DNA from 2 places in the Enterococcus innesii genome. Region 1 is predicted to be linked to the other one. Evidence: riboswitches for the same ligand, from Rfam matches in the RefSeq annotation. Region 1 holds a riboswitch; the other holds the start of a gene.
The links. Region 1 has a riboswitch for thiamine pyrophosphate ahead of thiT (energy-coupled thiamine transporter ThiT). Riboswitches for the same ligand answer to the same signal wherever they lie in the genome.

Region 1 (7,738 bases):
CAGAGATCTCGATCGCCATTTTGATGTCCGGTGGCTTAGCGTTAGCCCTCGTCTTGATGAACCTTAGCGGTGGGAACTCCGCAACGAGTATCCAATCGTATTTGTTTGGGTCGATCGTTACGATCACACAAGAACAAGTCTGGATCTTAGGCTTTTTGTTTTTAGTCGTTTTTGCTTTATTTTTCTTATTCAAACGGCCCATGTACATTTTGACCTTTGATGAAGATACCGCCCATGTCGATGGCTTGCCTGTGCGAGTGATGTCGATGCTCTTTAATGTCTTGACGGGGGTGGCAATCGCTATGATGATCCCGATTGCGGGCGCATTGCTGATCTCTGCGATCATGGTTTTACCAGCTGCCATCAGTATGCGTTTAGGCAAAAGCTTCAACGCGGTGATTTTGATCAGTGTCGTGATCGGCATGATTGGGATGATGTCTGGTTTGACCAGTTCCTTTTATTTGGACACACCACCGGGAGCGACGATCACGCTGGTTTTTATCGCTCTTTTCTTAGTGATCAATTTGATCAAACGCATCGTGATCCTCGTGCAACGAAAACAGCGCCTCAAATAAAGGGCTTTATGAAAAAGAAACGAAGAATTTTCGTTTCTTTTTTTTAAACTCTAATCAAAACCGAACAATATAAGCAATATTTCAGATAATGCTCGCATTTATCCCGAAAAAGCCTTATAATAAGGCGAATAAACTAAAGGAGTTGTCCGGTGTGAAAATACGTCGAAGTGAACGACTGATCGATATGACACATTACTTGTTGAATCATCCCCATGAATTGATTTCATTGTCCTTCTTTTCTAAACGATATGCCTCTGCAAAATCATCGATTAGCGAAGATTTATCTATTATCAAAAAGACCTTTAAAGAACGAGGAACAGGCATTCTTGATACCGTGCCAGGCGCTGCTGGCGGTGTTTTTTTTGTGCCTGAAATTTCTGAAGAAGAAGCGTATGCGTACGTCGAAGGGCTGGCAGAACGCTTGTCTGAGCAAGACCGTTTGTTGCCTGGCGGCTATGTTTATCTATCTGACTTATTAGGCGAACCGGAATTGCTGCGCCAAGTCGGCCGCATCATCGCTTCCAAATATTTAGGCGAACAAATCGATGCGGTGATGACCGTTGCTACTAAAGGAGTGCCGATCGCTCAAGCAGTCTCTTACTACTTGAATGTTCCCTTCGTGATCGTGCGTCGTGATTCCAAGATCACTGAAGGCTCGACCGTGAGTGTCAATTATGTCTCTGGTTCTTCAGAGCGCATCGAAAAAATGGAATTATCCAAACGCAGCTTAAAGCGCGGCTCTAGAGTATTGGTGGTTGATGACTTTATGAAAGGCGGCGGCACGGTCAATGGGATGAAGAGCTTGATTGAAGAATTTGAGGCCGAATTAGTCGGTATTACGGTTTTTGCCGAAACGAAATTCAAAGGCAAGCGGGCCATCAGCGATTACAGCTCTCTGCTTTATGTTGAAGATGTCGATACCCAGACCAAAACGATCTCGGTAGTACCGGGAAATTATTTTGAGAAAAAAGCCTGATTTTTGTGGCTCTTAGACTGGCGCAAGCAGCTGTTTTTAAAACGGCGGCTGCCAGTCTTTTTTTGATTGGTCTAGGTGGCGATTCCTTAAATCGTTGAAATTTACAAGTACTTGGGCTAAACTGTTTATAGGAAATTCAATGAATAAAAATCCTTCAGATTGATAGGAGTGGAATACGTGGACGCACGTTTTGCAATAATTTTAGCGGCTGGAAAAGGCACGCGCATGAAATCGAAGTTATATAAAGTGTTACATCCGGTTTGCGGTAAGCCAATGGTGGAGCACATCATGAACCGAGTGGTGGAAACAAATCCTGAAGAGATCGTGACGATCGTTGGTCACGGGGCGGAAATGGTCAAGGAGCAACTGGGGGATCGCACCAATTACGCCTTACAAGCCGAACAATTAGGTACCGGTCACGCTGTCGTTCAAGCCGAATCATTTTTAAAGGGCAAAAAAGGCACGACCTTAGTAATTAGTGGGGATACGCCGTTATTGACGACGGAAACCTTGAATAACTTGTTCGATTACCATCAAGGGAAAAATGCATCGGCGACGATCTTGACGGCACAAGCGGCAGATCCAACGGGCTATGGCCGGATCGTACGGGATCATGTCGGTATCGTGGAGAAAATCGTTGAGCAAAAAGATGCGTCGACCGAAGAAGCGTTGATCCAAGAAATCAATACTGGAACGTATTGCTTCGACAATGAATTGCTATTTGACGCCTTGGCAAAATTAGATACGGACAATGCCCAAGGGGAGTACTATTTGACTGACATTATCGAGATCTTAAAGGAAGACGGCAAAATCATCGCTGCTTATCAAACCGAAGATTTCCATGAATCTTTAGGGGTCAACGACCGCATCGCCTTAGCCGAAGCCAATCGCTTGATGCGCCAGCGGATCAACCGTCAGCACATGCAAAACGGCGTGACCTTGATCGACCCGGCGACGACTTATATCGACGAAGGCGTTGTGATTGGTTCAGATACCTTGATCGAAGCCGGTGTGATCATCAAAGGGAAGACGACGATCGGAGAAGATTGTGTCATTACGGCAGCTTCTGAAATTGAAGACAGCAAGATCGGCAACCAAGTGACGATCAAGGCATCGACGATCGAGGAGAGCATCATCCATGATGGCGCCGATGTCGGTCCTAATGCCCATCTTCGTCCCCATGCGGAAATTTTGGCCCATGCCCATATCGGTAACTTTGTGGAGGTCAAAAATGCGACGATTGGTGAAGGCACCAAAGTCGGACACTTGTCTTATGTTGGCGATGCGACCTTAGGCAAAAACATCAATGTCGGCTGCGGCGTAGTCTTTGTTAATTATGACGGCAAGAGCAAATTCAAAACGACTGTCGGCGACAATTGCTTTATCGGCTCTGGCTCCAATCTAGTTGCGCCATTAACCATCGAAGAGGAAACGATGATCGCTGCTGGCTCAACGATCACCAAAGATGTTCCTAAACACAGTATGGCGATTGCCCGCGCCCGTCAGGAAAATAAAGCGGATTACGCGAAAAAGTTGCCTTATCTAAATTAGAAATAGCGAAATGACTTGATTTCTTAAGGAAAAATGACTACTATTTATTAGGAAGAAGATTCTAGTAAAAAGGAGTCATTTTTTTCTAGATGAACGCAAAGAAAGTGGAGGTTCTCATGTCAAATCATTATTTTGATCCAAGATTGAAGATTTTTTCTCTGAACTCAAATCGTCCTTTGGCGGAAAAAATCGCAGCTGCAGTAGGTGTTGAATTAGGTAAGTGTTCAGTCAAACAATTTAGCGATGGTGAAATCCAAGTGAATATTGAAGAAAGTATTCGTGGTGCCCACGTCTACGTGATTCAATCAACCAGCAGCCCTGTAAACGATAACCTAATGGAATTGCTGATCATGATCGATGCTTTGAAGCGCGCCAGTGCGAAGACGATCAATGTAGTAATGCCTTATTATGGTTATGCAAGACAAGACCGCAAAGCGCGATCAAGAGAACCAATCACCGCAAAACTTGTAGCAAACATGATCGAAAAAGCCGGTGCGAACCGCATGGTTACACTGGATTTGCATGCCTCACAGATTCAAGGGTTCTTTGATATCCCCGTTGACCACTTGATGGGTGCACCATTGATCGCCAACTACTTCTTGGAAAGAGGCATTCAAGGCGATGATGTCGTCGTTGTTTCACCAGACCACGGGGGCGTGACTCGTGCCCGCAAATTAGCTGAGTTTCTTAAGTCACCAATCGCGATCATCGACAAACGTCGTCCGAAAGCCAACGTAGCGGAAGTCATGAATATCATTGGTCATGTTGAAGGCAAAACTTGTGTCTTGATCGACGATATGATCGATACTGCGGGTACCATCACATTGGCTGCGAACGCGTTGAAACAAGCAGGAGCTAAAAGTGTTTACGCCTCATGTACTCACCCTGTCTTGTCAGGACCTGCCTTGGAACGGATCGAAGATTCGGCCATTGAGCATCTAGTTGTGACAGATTCGATTCACTTGCCAGAAGACCGCAAGTCGAAAAAAATCGATGAGATCAGTGTCGGTGCCTTGATGGGCGAAGCGATCAAACGAATCCATGAGAACAAACCAGTAAGTCCACTGTTTGAATCAAAATTATCAATTTAATCGTGTCTCATATGCATGAGAACAACAGCCAATGGTCGGTCTTTAGCCCCTCATTGGCTGTTTTTTTCTGAGGAGTTTCAGGATGTTTTTAGAAAAAACGATCGCAGTCATGTTTCTTTTCACCAATTTATGGTATTCTTGAAAGTGACTTGCGAAACGCAAGCAAAAAATAAAATAGAATCTAATCACAAAGGGGAGTCTGCAAAGGCTGAGAATGAGAGTACTCTAAACCCTTCGTACCTGTTTCGATCATGCGAACGTAGGAATTGTGACGAGTTGAAGTGTCTAACACTTCTCCTTTGTGAATTGTGATGATTCTAAAGGAGGAGTTTTTTTGAAACGAAAAATGTCGCTGCAAGTGTGGACGGAAGGAACGATGATTGCTGCTATCGGGGTCGTCTTGTCGTATATCCCGATCCAGACAGCCAATTCCAGTATCGACTTGTCTCTAGGGCTCGTGCCCTTGGTCTTGTATTCGTATCGTCGCGGGGTGCTGCCGGGAATGACGGCGGGATTTATGTGGGGCTTGCTGAATATTTTGATTGGTAGTGCGATGCGTAACTTTATCACCGTTCCACAGATCATCTTTGAATATCCCTTTGCCTTTGCTTTTGGTGGGATGGGCGGCATGTTTGCTAATAAAATCCAGCAAGCGATCCGTCAAAACAGCAAAAACGTTACGTGGTATGTCGTCTTAGGGGGCATCGTGGCGGTGATTAGCCGTTGGTTTTGGCATTATTGGGCAGGGGTTTTTGTCTGGGGAATGTACGCACCGCCAGGACAAAGTCCGTATCTGTATTCCTTGATCTTTAATGGGTCATCGGTCATCATCAATATCGTTTATGTAGGGGTCGTATTAGGTCTCTTAGTCAAGGCCGCTCCAAAATTATTTGTGCCGAAAGTTTAGTTTTAGAAATGAAATCATAAAAAATGTCTTGATGCTCTTTGAAAAAGAGAAGCATCAAGACATTTTTTTGTCGAAAAAGCCAAAAGCCAAATCTTCTTGATCAATTTCCAACGACCAGTTTTTTTTGCTGGCTGAGTAGCGCAAAACTGCAATTTGATCTAACTCTTTTTGATTGACCAATGTGCTTTTCAAGCCAGCATCTTCTGACAGATAGATCGGGATCGTATAAGTTTTATCGATCAGTTGCTCTTGTGTCAGACAGAAGACGATGCCTTCTTGCATGATTCCCCGCAATTCTTTCAGCAAATTAAAATCGAGCTTTTCAACCGGTGTTGCTTTTTTAAAAAAGGAGAGGCGATCATTGATTTTTTCTAAGACGATGCGGGTGATCCGATCCGCCAAGATCCGGTAATATTCATCTAAATAGCGATAATAAACACGGGAACGTGCATCTTTTAAGTCAAAGAAAACAAAGTTATTTTGCAGTTTGTAAAAGAAAGGGGAGTGGAGGTGTGTCTTCATGTGGCCAAAATATAACAATTCGGAGATCTCTAAAGGCGTCAATTCTTTGACCATCTCGTAATCGTTAAAATCGATCCACTTCATTTCTTCAGCAATACGACCTTTGTTGATCTGCTGAAAAAACAGTTGGACATCTTCCATTCCACGAATGACTTTTAAGCCCGTATGACCGTCGAATTCGCCGAAATCACTGGAAGGATCAAGCAAGAGCAGATTCTTGGGCTGATGGACAATGCTCTTGTTAAAATCTTGGGGGGCAAGCCCGCGGGTCAAGACGGCATTGCTGGTTGTATCAATATGTACGTAAATCGTGTTAGACATGCCGATCGATCCCTCCTATCTACTAAGTTCATTCTACAACAAAGCGCTGAAAATTGCTTGTATCTTTTCGTTTAAAGTTATATTACAAAATAACAGAAAAAACAATTTTTAAGTTCCCTTTTTCGACAAAAAAAGGCAAATCTTGTCTTTTCGTAAAAAAACTGGCCAAAATTGGCGTCTTTATGAGGATTTTGGTATGATAAAAGAAGAAACTAATGGAGACGAAAACCTATGAGAAAAAAGAAACGCAGACTTTCAAATTGGCTGAGCAATCTCTTTTTGCTTTTGCTGTTATTGATTGGTTTAGCATTGATTTTTAATAATCAAATCAAAAATTATTTTATTAAACAAACAGGTGAAGCATACGCAGTCGGCACCATTGATCGCAGTGATGTGGAAAAAAATATGGAAGCGGAAGCGACCTTTGATTTTGATGCCGTGGAGCCGGCAAGTTCAGAAGCAGTCTTACGGGCGCAGCTGAGCAACAAAGCCTTGCCAGTGATCGGCGGCGTGGCGGTTCCTAGTGTGGGGATCAATCTGCCGATTTTTAAAGGCTTGGCCAACGAGGCCTTGCTGTATGGTGCTGGTACGTTAAGTCCCACCCAAAAAATGGGGGAAGGCAATTACGCACTAGCCAGCCATCGCGCCCAATCGCCAGAGCTTTTGTTTACGCCATTGGATGATGTCGCCATTGGGGCGGCTATCTATGTGACCGATCTGGAAAATATTTACACGTATACCGCGACTTCTTCTGTGCGGGTCGATCCGACCGATGTCTATTTGCTTGACGAAGTAGAAGGCCGCAAAATGATCACGCTGATCACCTGTGGCGAAATGGGCGGTGTCACCCGTCGTGTGATCCAAGGTGATTTGGAATCTGTGACGCCAGTCGATGAAGCCACGGATGAGATGTTGGCAGCATTCAACATGGCACAACGAACATTTTAATCAAAAGAATAGCTCGAGTGGTACGGCAGCCGGCGTGTCATTCGTCTATTCTTTTTTGCTTAAGGAGGCGTCTTGATGAAAGTGAAAAAACTGACTTCGATCGATTTTCTTGCACAAAGGGCAGGGTTTCAAGAAAGCCGACTGGTCTTTTCCTTTTTTGAGTCGCACTCAAAAGCGCGACGAGCCTTTCTTGCCGACATGGCGCAGCAGGGCTGGCAGATCGACAGCCGTTATGGCCGCTTTTACCTTGCTGGGCAGTTTGATTTTGACCAAAAGACACTGACTATCACCAATCTACTGGTGGAAGCAGCCGCCGAGTTTACTTGGAAACAACTGCTAGCTGTGACAGAAAGCTTTGCCCGCAGTCGTTTTGTAGCAGCCGTCTTGTGGCAGCTCCCTCATCGGACCCCCTTGGCTGAGTGGTTTATCCAGCAAGGGTATCAGGTGGTCCCTCAAGGGTATCAAAAAGCGCTAGCTTATCAGACGGCGCTGGTTTTAGGCGGTGGCGGTGCTCATGGGGCGTATCAAATCGGGGTTTGGCAAGCGCTGCAAGAACGGGGCATCACCTTTGAATGGATCACGGGAACTTCCGTTGGTGCGTTGAATGGCGCCTTGATTTTAATGAACGATGTGGAAGCGGCCGTCGATTTATGGGCAAATATCTCCAGCGAGCAAGTATTGCACTATCCGCTTGCTTCGGTACGAGCCCAAACGCTGCGGGATTTGATGAATCAAGCCAACTCGCTGGTCCGCGAAGCGGTCAAAAGCAACGGCGCCAGTACCGAACCCTTGGCAAAGCTTTTGCAAAAGACCTTTGATCAAGAAAAATTCAGCCAAACTGCTTGTC
Region 2 (7,738 bases), 1.4 Mb from region 1:
CAGGCAAAGGTGATTCTTTTTTGAGTAGCTGTGTGTTGATAATTAGTAATCAGCATCGTTGTGAGTGATTCTTTTTCAAAGGATGGACGTGTTAGCTGTTGTTTGATCTGTTCTTCGATCTCACAAAGACCTTCGTACGCCGCTGCCAATTGTTGATCTTCCAACATGTCCTTGACTGTATGAGTTCTTTTTTTGATGGCTTGCAAAATTTGTTGCATTTTTAATGATTGTTCTGGGGTATTCGCTTGCTGTTTCTCATAAAGACGTAGTTTGATATCTGCCGTATCGATTCGCTTATTTTTGCCTTCGCTGGAAAAAAAGAGTTCAAGAAAGCCGTAACAAGTAAAGATGATAATTAGTAAGAAAAAGATGATCGAACGCCAATTGACATCAGATTGTGGCAAAACTAAAATATCCTGAATATACAAGAAACAATGACCGATAGCCGCAACGACGATCCAAGGTGCACAAATGACAAAAAATGGATTTTTTTTCAATGCTTCATAAATCGCCGCAAAAGAAGTAACAAAAGTGCTGGTGATATTCAGTAAAAACATGTAATTCATGATAGTGGGTAAACTTTTTGTTTGAAAAAGAGCGAAAAGGATCGCAAAGAGACCGAAGGAGTAATGAAAATATAACCATTTCTGGTAATACTTACGAACAAAGTGCATGTTTGTACAGTAAAACCCAATCAGAAACATTGGCGTAATGATAGAAAGAATATTTAACATCGCAGAATTCACGATTGGAGGAAACAGTAGTCCACCAAGCATATCGCTAAAGCCTGCTTCCAAACCTGCAGTTAAAGCAAAACCACTGAATAGGATAGAAGACAATTTAAGCTTTCGTTGATTGATAAAAGAAACGATGACATAAAACAAGTTGATGATACAAATAAATCCTGTAAATAAGAGGATATAGATATTTAAAATTGACAAACTGAAGACATAGCCGATCAGTGCATTTGCAGGTCCAAAAAAGACTTCGGCGGGAAAGCCGGAATAGGTGTCAAAAGGGCTAGTTACGTATATTTTTAATGTCTTACCAACGTAATCCTCAGGTAAGGTAATAAAGGCCAGTGTTTTACCTGGATGATTGAGAGTCAATGGATCATTTGGCTCCTCGTTGGTGTAAATTTCTTGATCATCGAGATAGACGGTCATGTGTTGGTGGTCGCCAATTAGCAACATCGTAGGGTATTTATAATCATTGGTCATTTTTCGCTTCATCACAAAACGATCATTGGCTTTCACACTAGGTAAATGTTTCACATAACGACTAATAAAAGTTGATTCGGGATTGTCCTCGGCATAGAAAATCCAATCTTCCTTTTTCTCCACTGCATGGATATCAGAAGTTGGGAATAAAAAAAGAATGAGAAAAAAGACGATACTTCCCAGTAAAAATAGAACCAGAAGGATGAAGGGGATCCAACGTTTTAAAAACAATTTGTTATTTAAAAAAGGCATATTTTTTCTCCTCTGTTTTTTAATCGCCTTTAGCATAATATATATGATTAAATAAAGTCAAATAATAATAGACAGAGTTGCGTATAAAAATTCAATGAATCGTTTTTAAATATTTGAAAAAAAAAGAATTATGTTATAGAATCATAAAGTAAACTGAGGTTTAGAAGGAGAGGAAAGAATGAAGCTTTTTCCAAAACAAAGTATCATGCTCTCACTTTTTGTTCTGATGTTCATGCTGCTATCTGTCCTAACTGTTGTAATACCGCATGCATTTGGTTTCACAATGGCTATTGTTACGAGTGATGCAATGGAACCGACATACTCTAAAGGAACGCTGCTTTTTGTTAAAAATGCTTCAGAAGATAATTTAGTGGTTGGCAACGAAGTAACGTATTATGTCGATCAAGGTAGACAAATGCGGACCCGGCGAATCGTTGCGGTTGCGGAAAACCAATCAGTACTGTACACCATTGGTGACAATCAAAACCAGATGGAGCCCAAAGAAATTCAAAAAAGCCAAGTGATTGGCCAGCCGATTTTTTATATCCCAAAAGTTGGGGCTTGGTTGAATCAAACGACGATCCAGCTGTTTAAAAACATGTATCTGCTTTTCGCCTTGTATATTTTAGCAACGACCTTGTTCGTCACGTTTTATCAAATAAAATCTGGTTCAGTAAAAAAGACGATCACTTCTTAATATATATATAAAGACAAAGAAACATCAGGGTTTCTTTGTCTTTTTCTCTTTTTTTGATTATAGGATGAGTGTCCCCCCCAGTCCCATTACCAGGCATAAGGATAGAAATAGTGCATCCATGAAAGTGACGCGAAAGGTGTTTGCGTAAGTTCGCTTGGCTTCGCTGTCAAAACCTCTTGAAAGCATGGCAGTCGCCAATAATTCAGACCAACGAATCGATTTGACCAATAAAGGGATCAGCATTTTAAATGAAAACGGATTGACCGAGATTCCTCTGGAACGCATGCTATTACGGATATTCTGATACTCTGCTGGAATAATGGGAGCAATTTGAAACGCAGCCAGTAGACCGTAGGCAAAAACGGCAGGCAGACGCAGCTGTTGCTGCAGTGAATAAATCAATTCATTGATCGTGGTGGATACACTGAAGGAGCTTCCTAGAATGCCAAAGCAATAGATACGGCTTGCCATATCAAGACCATAGCGAATAGCTGCTGTAGAGGAGGGACCGCCTTGATTGCATTGGTAATAAAGGAGTCCAGTGAAAAAGACCCCTGTAGCTGCCAGTGTCAATGCAGAAAAGAGCAAAAGACTTTTTTTCAAGGAGCGTTCGTTTACAGTAATACCAAAGAACAGGACCGAAAGTAGCAGGTTTAATCTGAAATTATTTTGAAAAGAAACCAGTAAGGCGAGCCCTAAAATGGCGAATAATTTGACTGTTGGATTTAGCGTGCGCATCAGCATCCTCCTTTTCATAAAGATTAAAATCAATGATTTGGGAGCAGAACTGTTGCAATAACAAGATATCATGGCTAACGATCAAAACTAACGTGCCAGTGGTTGCTTTTTCGGCTAATAGCTGCATGATCTGCCAAGCTTGTTTGATATCTTGACCATAGGTCGGTTCGTCCACGAGCAGCAGGTCGACCGGGCGTTGCAGTAAAGAGGCAACAGCCAAGCGCCGTTGCTGTCCTTGACTCAGTCGAAAAGGTGACTGAGTGCTCTTATTTTGCAGGCGCAATTTTGCTAGTAGCTTTTCGCTCTTGGTCGGCGCGCTACCTTGGCTAAGCTCTTGGGCAACGGTGGCAGCCAAAAATTGGTCTTGCGGATTTTGCATGATCCAACTGATGGAGCGAAAAGGTGACGGATGCTTCTTGATTGGTTTACCTGCCAAGAGAACATCCCCTTTGTAGGCATGCTGCTGCAAAATAGCTTTTAAAAACGAAGATTTGCCACTGCCGCTGCGTCCAGTGATCCCAATCAGTGTGCCTCCATCAAATGCAAAATTGGGAAAAACAATCTCATGGTTGCGGATCGGTAATCGGAATTGCTGAAAAGATAGCCGTTTTTTGTTAGAAGACGACTTGTTTTTTGCAAGCGGCAGTGTCTTTCGCATGTGGTGATCAAGGTCACGGATCGCTGCTTGATCGATCGTTCTGAAATCTTCTTCAATCAATAGCCACTCATCGACCCAGTTAGCAGTCTCTTTGATTTGATGGTCGATCAATAAAATACCAATGGCTTTCTTTTGTTGAATGTGCTGCAGTTTTCGGATGACTTTTTTGCTGGTGTCCGTATCCAAATTCGCAAAGGGCTCATCCAAAAGCAAGTATTGGCTTTCTAGGATCAAACAGCAAGCCAATGCGGCTAACTGTTTTTCACCCCCAGACAAGGTCGTGAAAGGTTGATCTGCAAGATGAGTGATCTCGCAAAATGCCAAAGCGTCAGCCACTTTGTTTGGCATGTCTTCTTGGGGAATACATTGATTCTCTAAACAGAAAAGCAGCTCTTCTCGAGGTGTTGCCATACAAAACTGCATATCAGGATTTTGAAACAATAAGCTGACGGACGTGCTTCTTTCCCCGATGGAGAGTTGGCTCATCGTTTGGCCGTCAATCGTATATGTTCCTCCCTCAAAACCTTTCTCGTTGAGTCCTGCTAAAAGATAGAAAAGGGTGCTTTTCCCTGATCCTGAAGCACCATAAATTCCCTTTGTTTCACCAGGGGCCAAAGACAGAGTCAATTCAAGTCGCTTTTGATCCACCAAAAAACAGCCGTTTTTTACTAACAGACTCATACGATTTCCCGTTGGACGGTGATCGTTTGATCGTTAGCGATAGGGTAACTGTTGAGGACTCCCATTCGTGCCAGATGGTCACAGACGATCTTCACCAAAAAGGCTGAAAAGAACAACGAAGAAAGCAAGCGAATAAGAAAGATCGCCAACAGCAACTGCCATTGCAAGTCAACGAAATTTGATCGAAGAATTCCCCAAAGAAAACTCGTGATCGTGGCGCCCACGGCTCCAGTAACTAAAGGAAACCAGCCATAGCGGCGGTAGCGGCCTAATGCAAAGCCGGCCTCGGTTCCAATCCCTTGTACAAAACCACTAATAAAAATAATAGGTCCATAAAAATTCCCCATAAACACTTCTAAAAGAGCCGCAATCATTTCAGTGATCGTAGCTGCCCCCGGCTTACGTAGCACATATCCGGCAAAAGCTGCCGCCATGAACCAAACACCAAAGATAAACTCATTGGCTAAGACAGATAAACCAAAGGGGGTTAGAAGTGTCCCTAATAGCAATCCGAAATGGACAGCCCCAAGATAGATCACGCCAAAAATCAGCGAAGCAATTCCTACCATGATGACATCTTTCAACGCCCACTTAGTCATGTGGCATCGCCTCCTTTTTTGAAGGGCTATTGACTGAAACCGTCGCTTCCAGAACATAGTGGGGAAGATGGTCATGGGCATAAGCTAATGCGGCTTCAAAATAAGCAAAGAGTTGACTTGCTGATCCCGTCAGCATCGTCACATAGTGAGCGGAACGAGGGCTCAAGCCATGAGTTTCTGCCAGCTGGACGATCGTGGCGATTTCTTCCATATAATGATTTTCGCCAAATACATAAAACGAATATTTGCAATCAACCAAAAAGTCACCATTCGCAAGGTTCTTTCCTTTATTGGGTTGCACCTGTTCGCCATTCAAAAACGTGTCCCCTGCAGTGTCCCCGGGGCAGCCCTTGGAAAAGGTAAACTCACCCACGAGGTGTGTCTTGGATTCGTAGGCGTTGATAAATAGCGCTGCTGCTGCGTCTAGGACACTGGGCGCTTCCCCACGAAAAAGGGTGCTAAACAGGTCGGTTTGCTGCCAAACAGCACTCGTATTCGTTTTTTCGATACTTGTTAAAATTTGTTGCGCGAAATGGTCTTTCATTGGGTACAAGCTCACCCGGCACCCCGTGATATCGATTCCATCTTTTGCACAGACGATTGGTTTATTTGACATTTTTCTCTTCTCCTCTCGATTGTTTTTCTGTCTACAAAAAAAGCGTTCCTCCTTTTTCTATCCACACGTAGACAGAAAAAATGGGAACGCGAAAAATCATGCGCTGCCACTTCCCTACGTTGGTACTAACCAAATCAGGTTCTAAGGGACCAGACATACGTCTATCTCAGCATAAAGCGCCCCTAGTGGATAATCTTCTATTCAATTACCCCTCGAGTGTAGCATAGGAGGCGACAAAGGACAATAGATAGTGACTTTTGCAAATCGCTCGATTCCGACGAATCAAAGGAGTTACTTAGCGATCCTTCCGTGATATCAGCAGTGGTACATATGAAGGTTTTTACATATAAAAAAACATCTAAAAAAGAAGTTGACAGGATTCAAATAGTTGTGTAAAGTATAAAACCGATGGTAAAACGTAAACGTTACGTTTTGTTTTTGTAAATCGTAATTGATTTATCAACGTTTTTCCAAAGGGAAGAAAAAGAGGAAAATAAAAAGGAGTGTATTTTCAAAAATGAAGAAGTTTTTTAAAATAACTATGTTATCTGCTGTGGCCCTGACTTTGGCTGCTTGTGGACAAGGAGGATCTGATGCGACCGAGCAATCAGGAAACGCATCATCTGAGAATGAACAAATTCAGGTCATGGCTACGTTTTATCCGATGTATGATTTTACTCGTCAAGTTGTAGGGGATGAAGGGAAGGTTGAATTATTGATGCCCGCGGGCACTGATTCCCACGATTATGAACCTTCTGCAAAGGACATGGCAAAGATCCAAGATGCGGATGTCTTTGTCTACAACAATGAAAATATGGAAATGTGGGTTCCTTCGATTGAAGCCACATTAAATGATGGAGACGTGACAGTGGTCAAAGCCACCGAAGGAATGGTCCTGTTACCCGGTGACGATGATCACGACCACGATCATGACCATGATCATGGCGATGATGGTCATTCTCATGAATTAGATCCCCATGTCTGGTTAGCCCCAAGCTTAGCCATGAAACAAGTAGAGGCGATCCGTGACCAGCTGAGTGAGGCTTATCCAGCGAAAGCGGCAGCCTTTGCTGAAAATGCGGCGAATTATTTGGCACAGTTACAAGACCTCCATGAATCATATGAAGAAGCGTTCAGCAATCCAGCGCAAAATCATTTCGTGACCCAACACGCTGCTTTTGGTTATTTAGCTTTGGAGTATGGGCTAACGCAAGTGCCAATCTCAGGTCTTTCACCAAGTGAAGAGCCTTCCGCTTCACGAATCGCAGAACTAAAAGAGTTCGTCCAAGAAACAGGCATTCAAACGATCTATTTTGAAGAAAACGCCAAAGACAGCATTGCCCGAACGTTAGCGTCAGAAGCAGGCGTCGAATTGGCTGTTTTGAATCCATTAGAAGGGTTGACCCAAGAACAGATGGACAACGGGGAAGACTACATTTCGATTATGGAACAAAACCGTGATGCTTTGAGAAAAACCACCGATGTTGCAAATGACAAAGAAATGGCTGAAGCTGAAAAAGAAAAAACAGTTTATAACGGCTATTTTGAGGATGCCGACGTAAAAGACCGTGCTTTATCTGACTGGGCAGGAGATTGGCAATCCGTTTATCCATTTTTACAAGACGGAACACTGGACCAAGTGTTTGATTATAAAGCAAAAATGGACAAGAAAATGACGGCTGACGAATACAAAGAATATTACACGACTGGTTATCAAACAGATGTCGCTCAGATCAAGATCACAGACAACACAATGACATTTATTTTCGATGATGGTACCGAGAAAGAAGCAAATTATGTGTATTCTGGCAAAGAGATCTTGAACTACTCAGCTGGCAATCGTGGTGTACGCTTCTTATTTGAAAGCACCGATGAAGATGCGGCATTCAAATATATCCAATTTAGTGACCATATGATCGCTCCTGGCGCATCCCATCATTTCCATATCTACTTTGGTAACGAGAGTCATGAAGCGTTACTAGAGGAAATGGAACATTGGCCGACCTATTATCCAACGGGGATGAGCGGATTAGAAATTGCACAGGAAATGCTCTCCCATTAAAAAAAAGATTGACAATCCTCGCTCTTTTCGTCAAAGTAAACTTGATAGGAAGGAGCGAGAATTTTTTTGGAAAAAACATTGAAGAAATTAGCGAAAGTGATTGACCGCATGATGGATCACGTTGATTTGTATGGCGGACCAAGTGTGGTTAGTGACGACGATCTTGAACACTACTTAGATCCTGTTTTTTACTTGATCTTTTGCGCGGAAACAGA

Region 2: another riboswitch for thiamine pyrophosphate. It lies ahead of ENLAB_RS15425 (YkoF family thiamine/hydroxymethylpyrimidine-binding protein); the one in region 1 lies ahead of thiT (energy-coupled thiamine transporter ThiT).

What each region holds. Positions count from the first base shown of each region.
Region 1 is NZ_AP025635.1:1,905,853-1,913,590, reverse strand. It holds gene ENLAB_RS08895 (metal ABC transporter permease) at 1-575, shown strand, start outside; gene purR (pur operon repressor) at 727-1,551, shown strand; gene glmU (bifunctional UDP-N-acetylglucosamine diphosphorylase/glucosamine-1-phosphate N-acetyltransferase GlmU) at 1,729-3,102, shown strand; gene ENLAB_RS08880 (ribose-phosphate diphosphokinase) at 3,219-4,193, shown strand; TPP riboswitch at 4,375-4,476, shown strand; gene thiT (energy-coupled thiamine transporter ThiT) at 4,528-5,100, shown strand; gene ENLAB_RS08870 (hypothetical protein) at 5,155-5,943, opposite strand; gene ENLAB_RS08865 (class A sortase) at 6,175-6,891, shown strand; gene ENLAB_RS08860 (patatin-like phospholipase family protein) at 6,967-7,738, shown strand, end outside.
Region 2 is NZ_AP025635.1:3,294,663-3,302,400, forward strand. It holds gene ENLAB_RS15400 (hypothetical protein) at 1-1,472, opposite strand, end outside; gene ENLAB_RS15405 (signal peptidase I) at 1,651-2,169, shown strand; gene ENLAB_RS15410 (energy-coupling factor transporter transmembrane component T) at 2,227-2,907, opposite strand; gene ENLAB_RS15415 (ABC transporter ATP-binding protein) at 2,834-4,246, opposite strand; gene ENLAB_RS15420 (ECF transporter S component) at 4,243-4,845, opposite strand; gene ENLAB_RS15425 (YkoF family thiamine/hydroxymethylpyrimidine-binding protein) at 4,838-5,461, opposite strand; TPP riboswitch at 5,556-5,655, opposite strand; gene ENLAB_RS15430 (metal ABC transporter substrate-binding protein) at 5,979-7,523, shown strand; gene ENLAB_RS15435 (plasmid pRiA4b ORF-3 family protein) at 7,590-7,738, shown strand, end outside.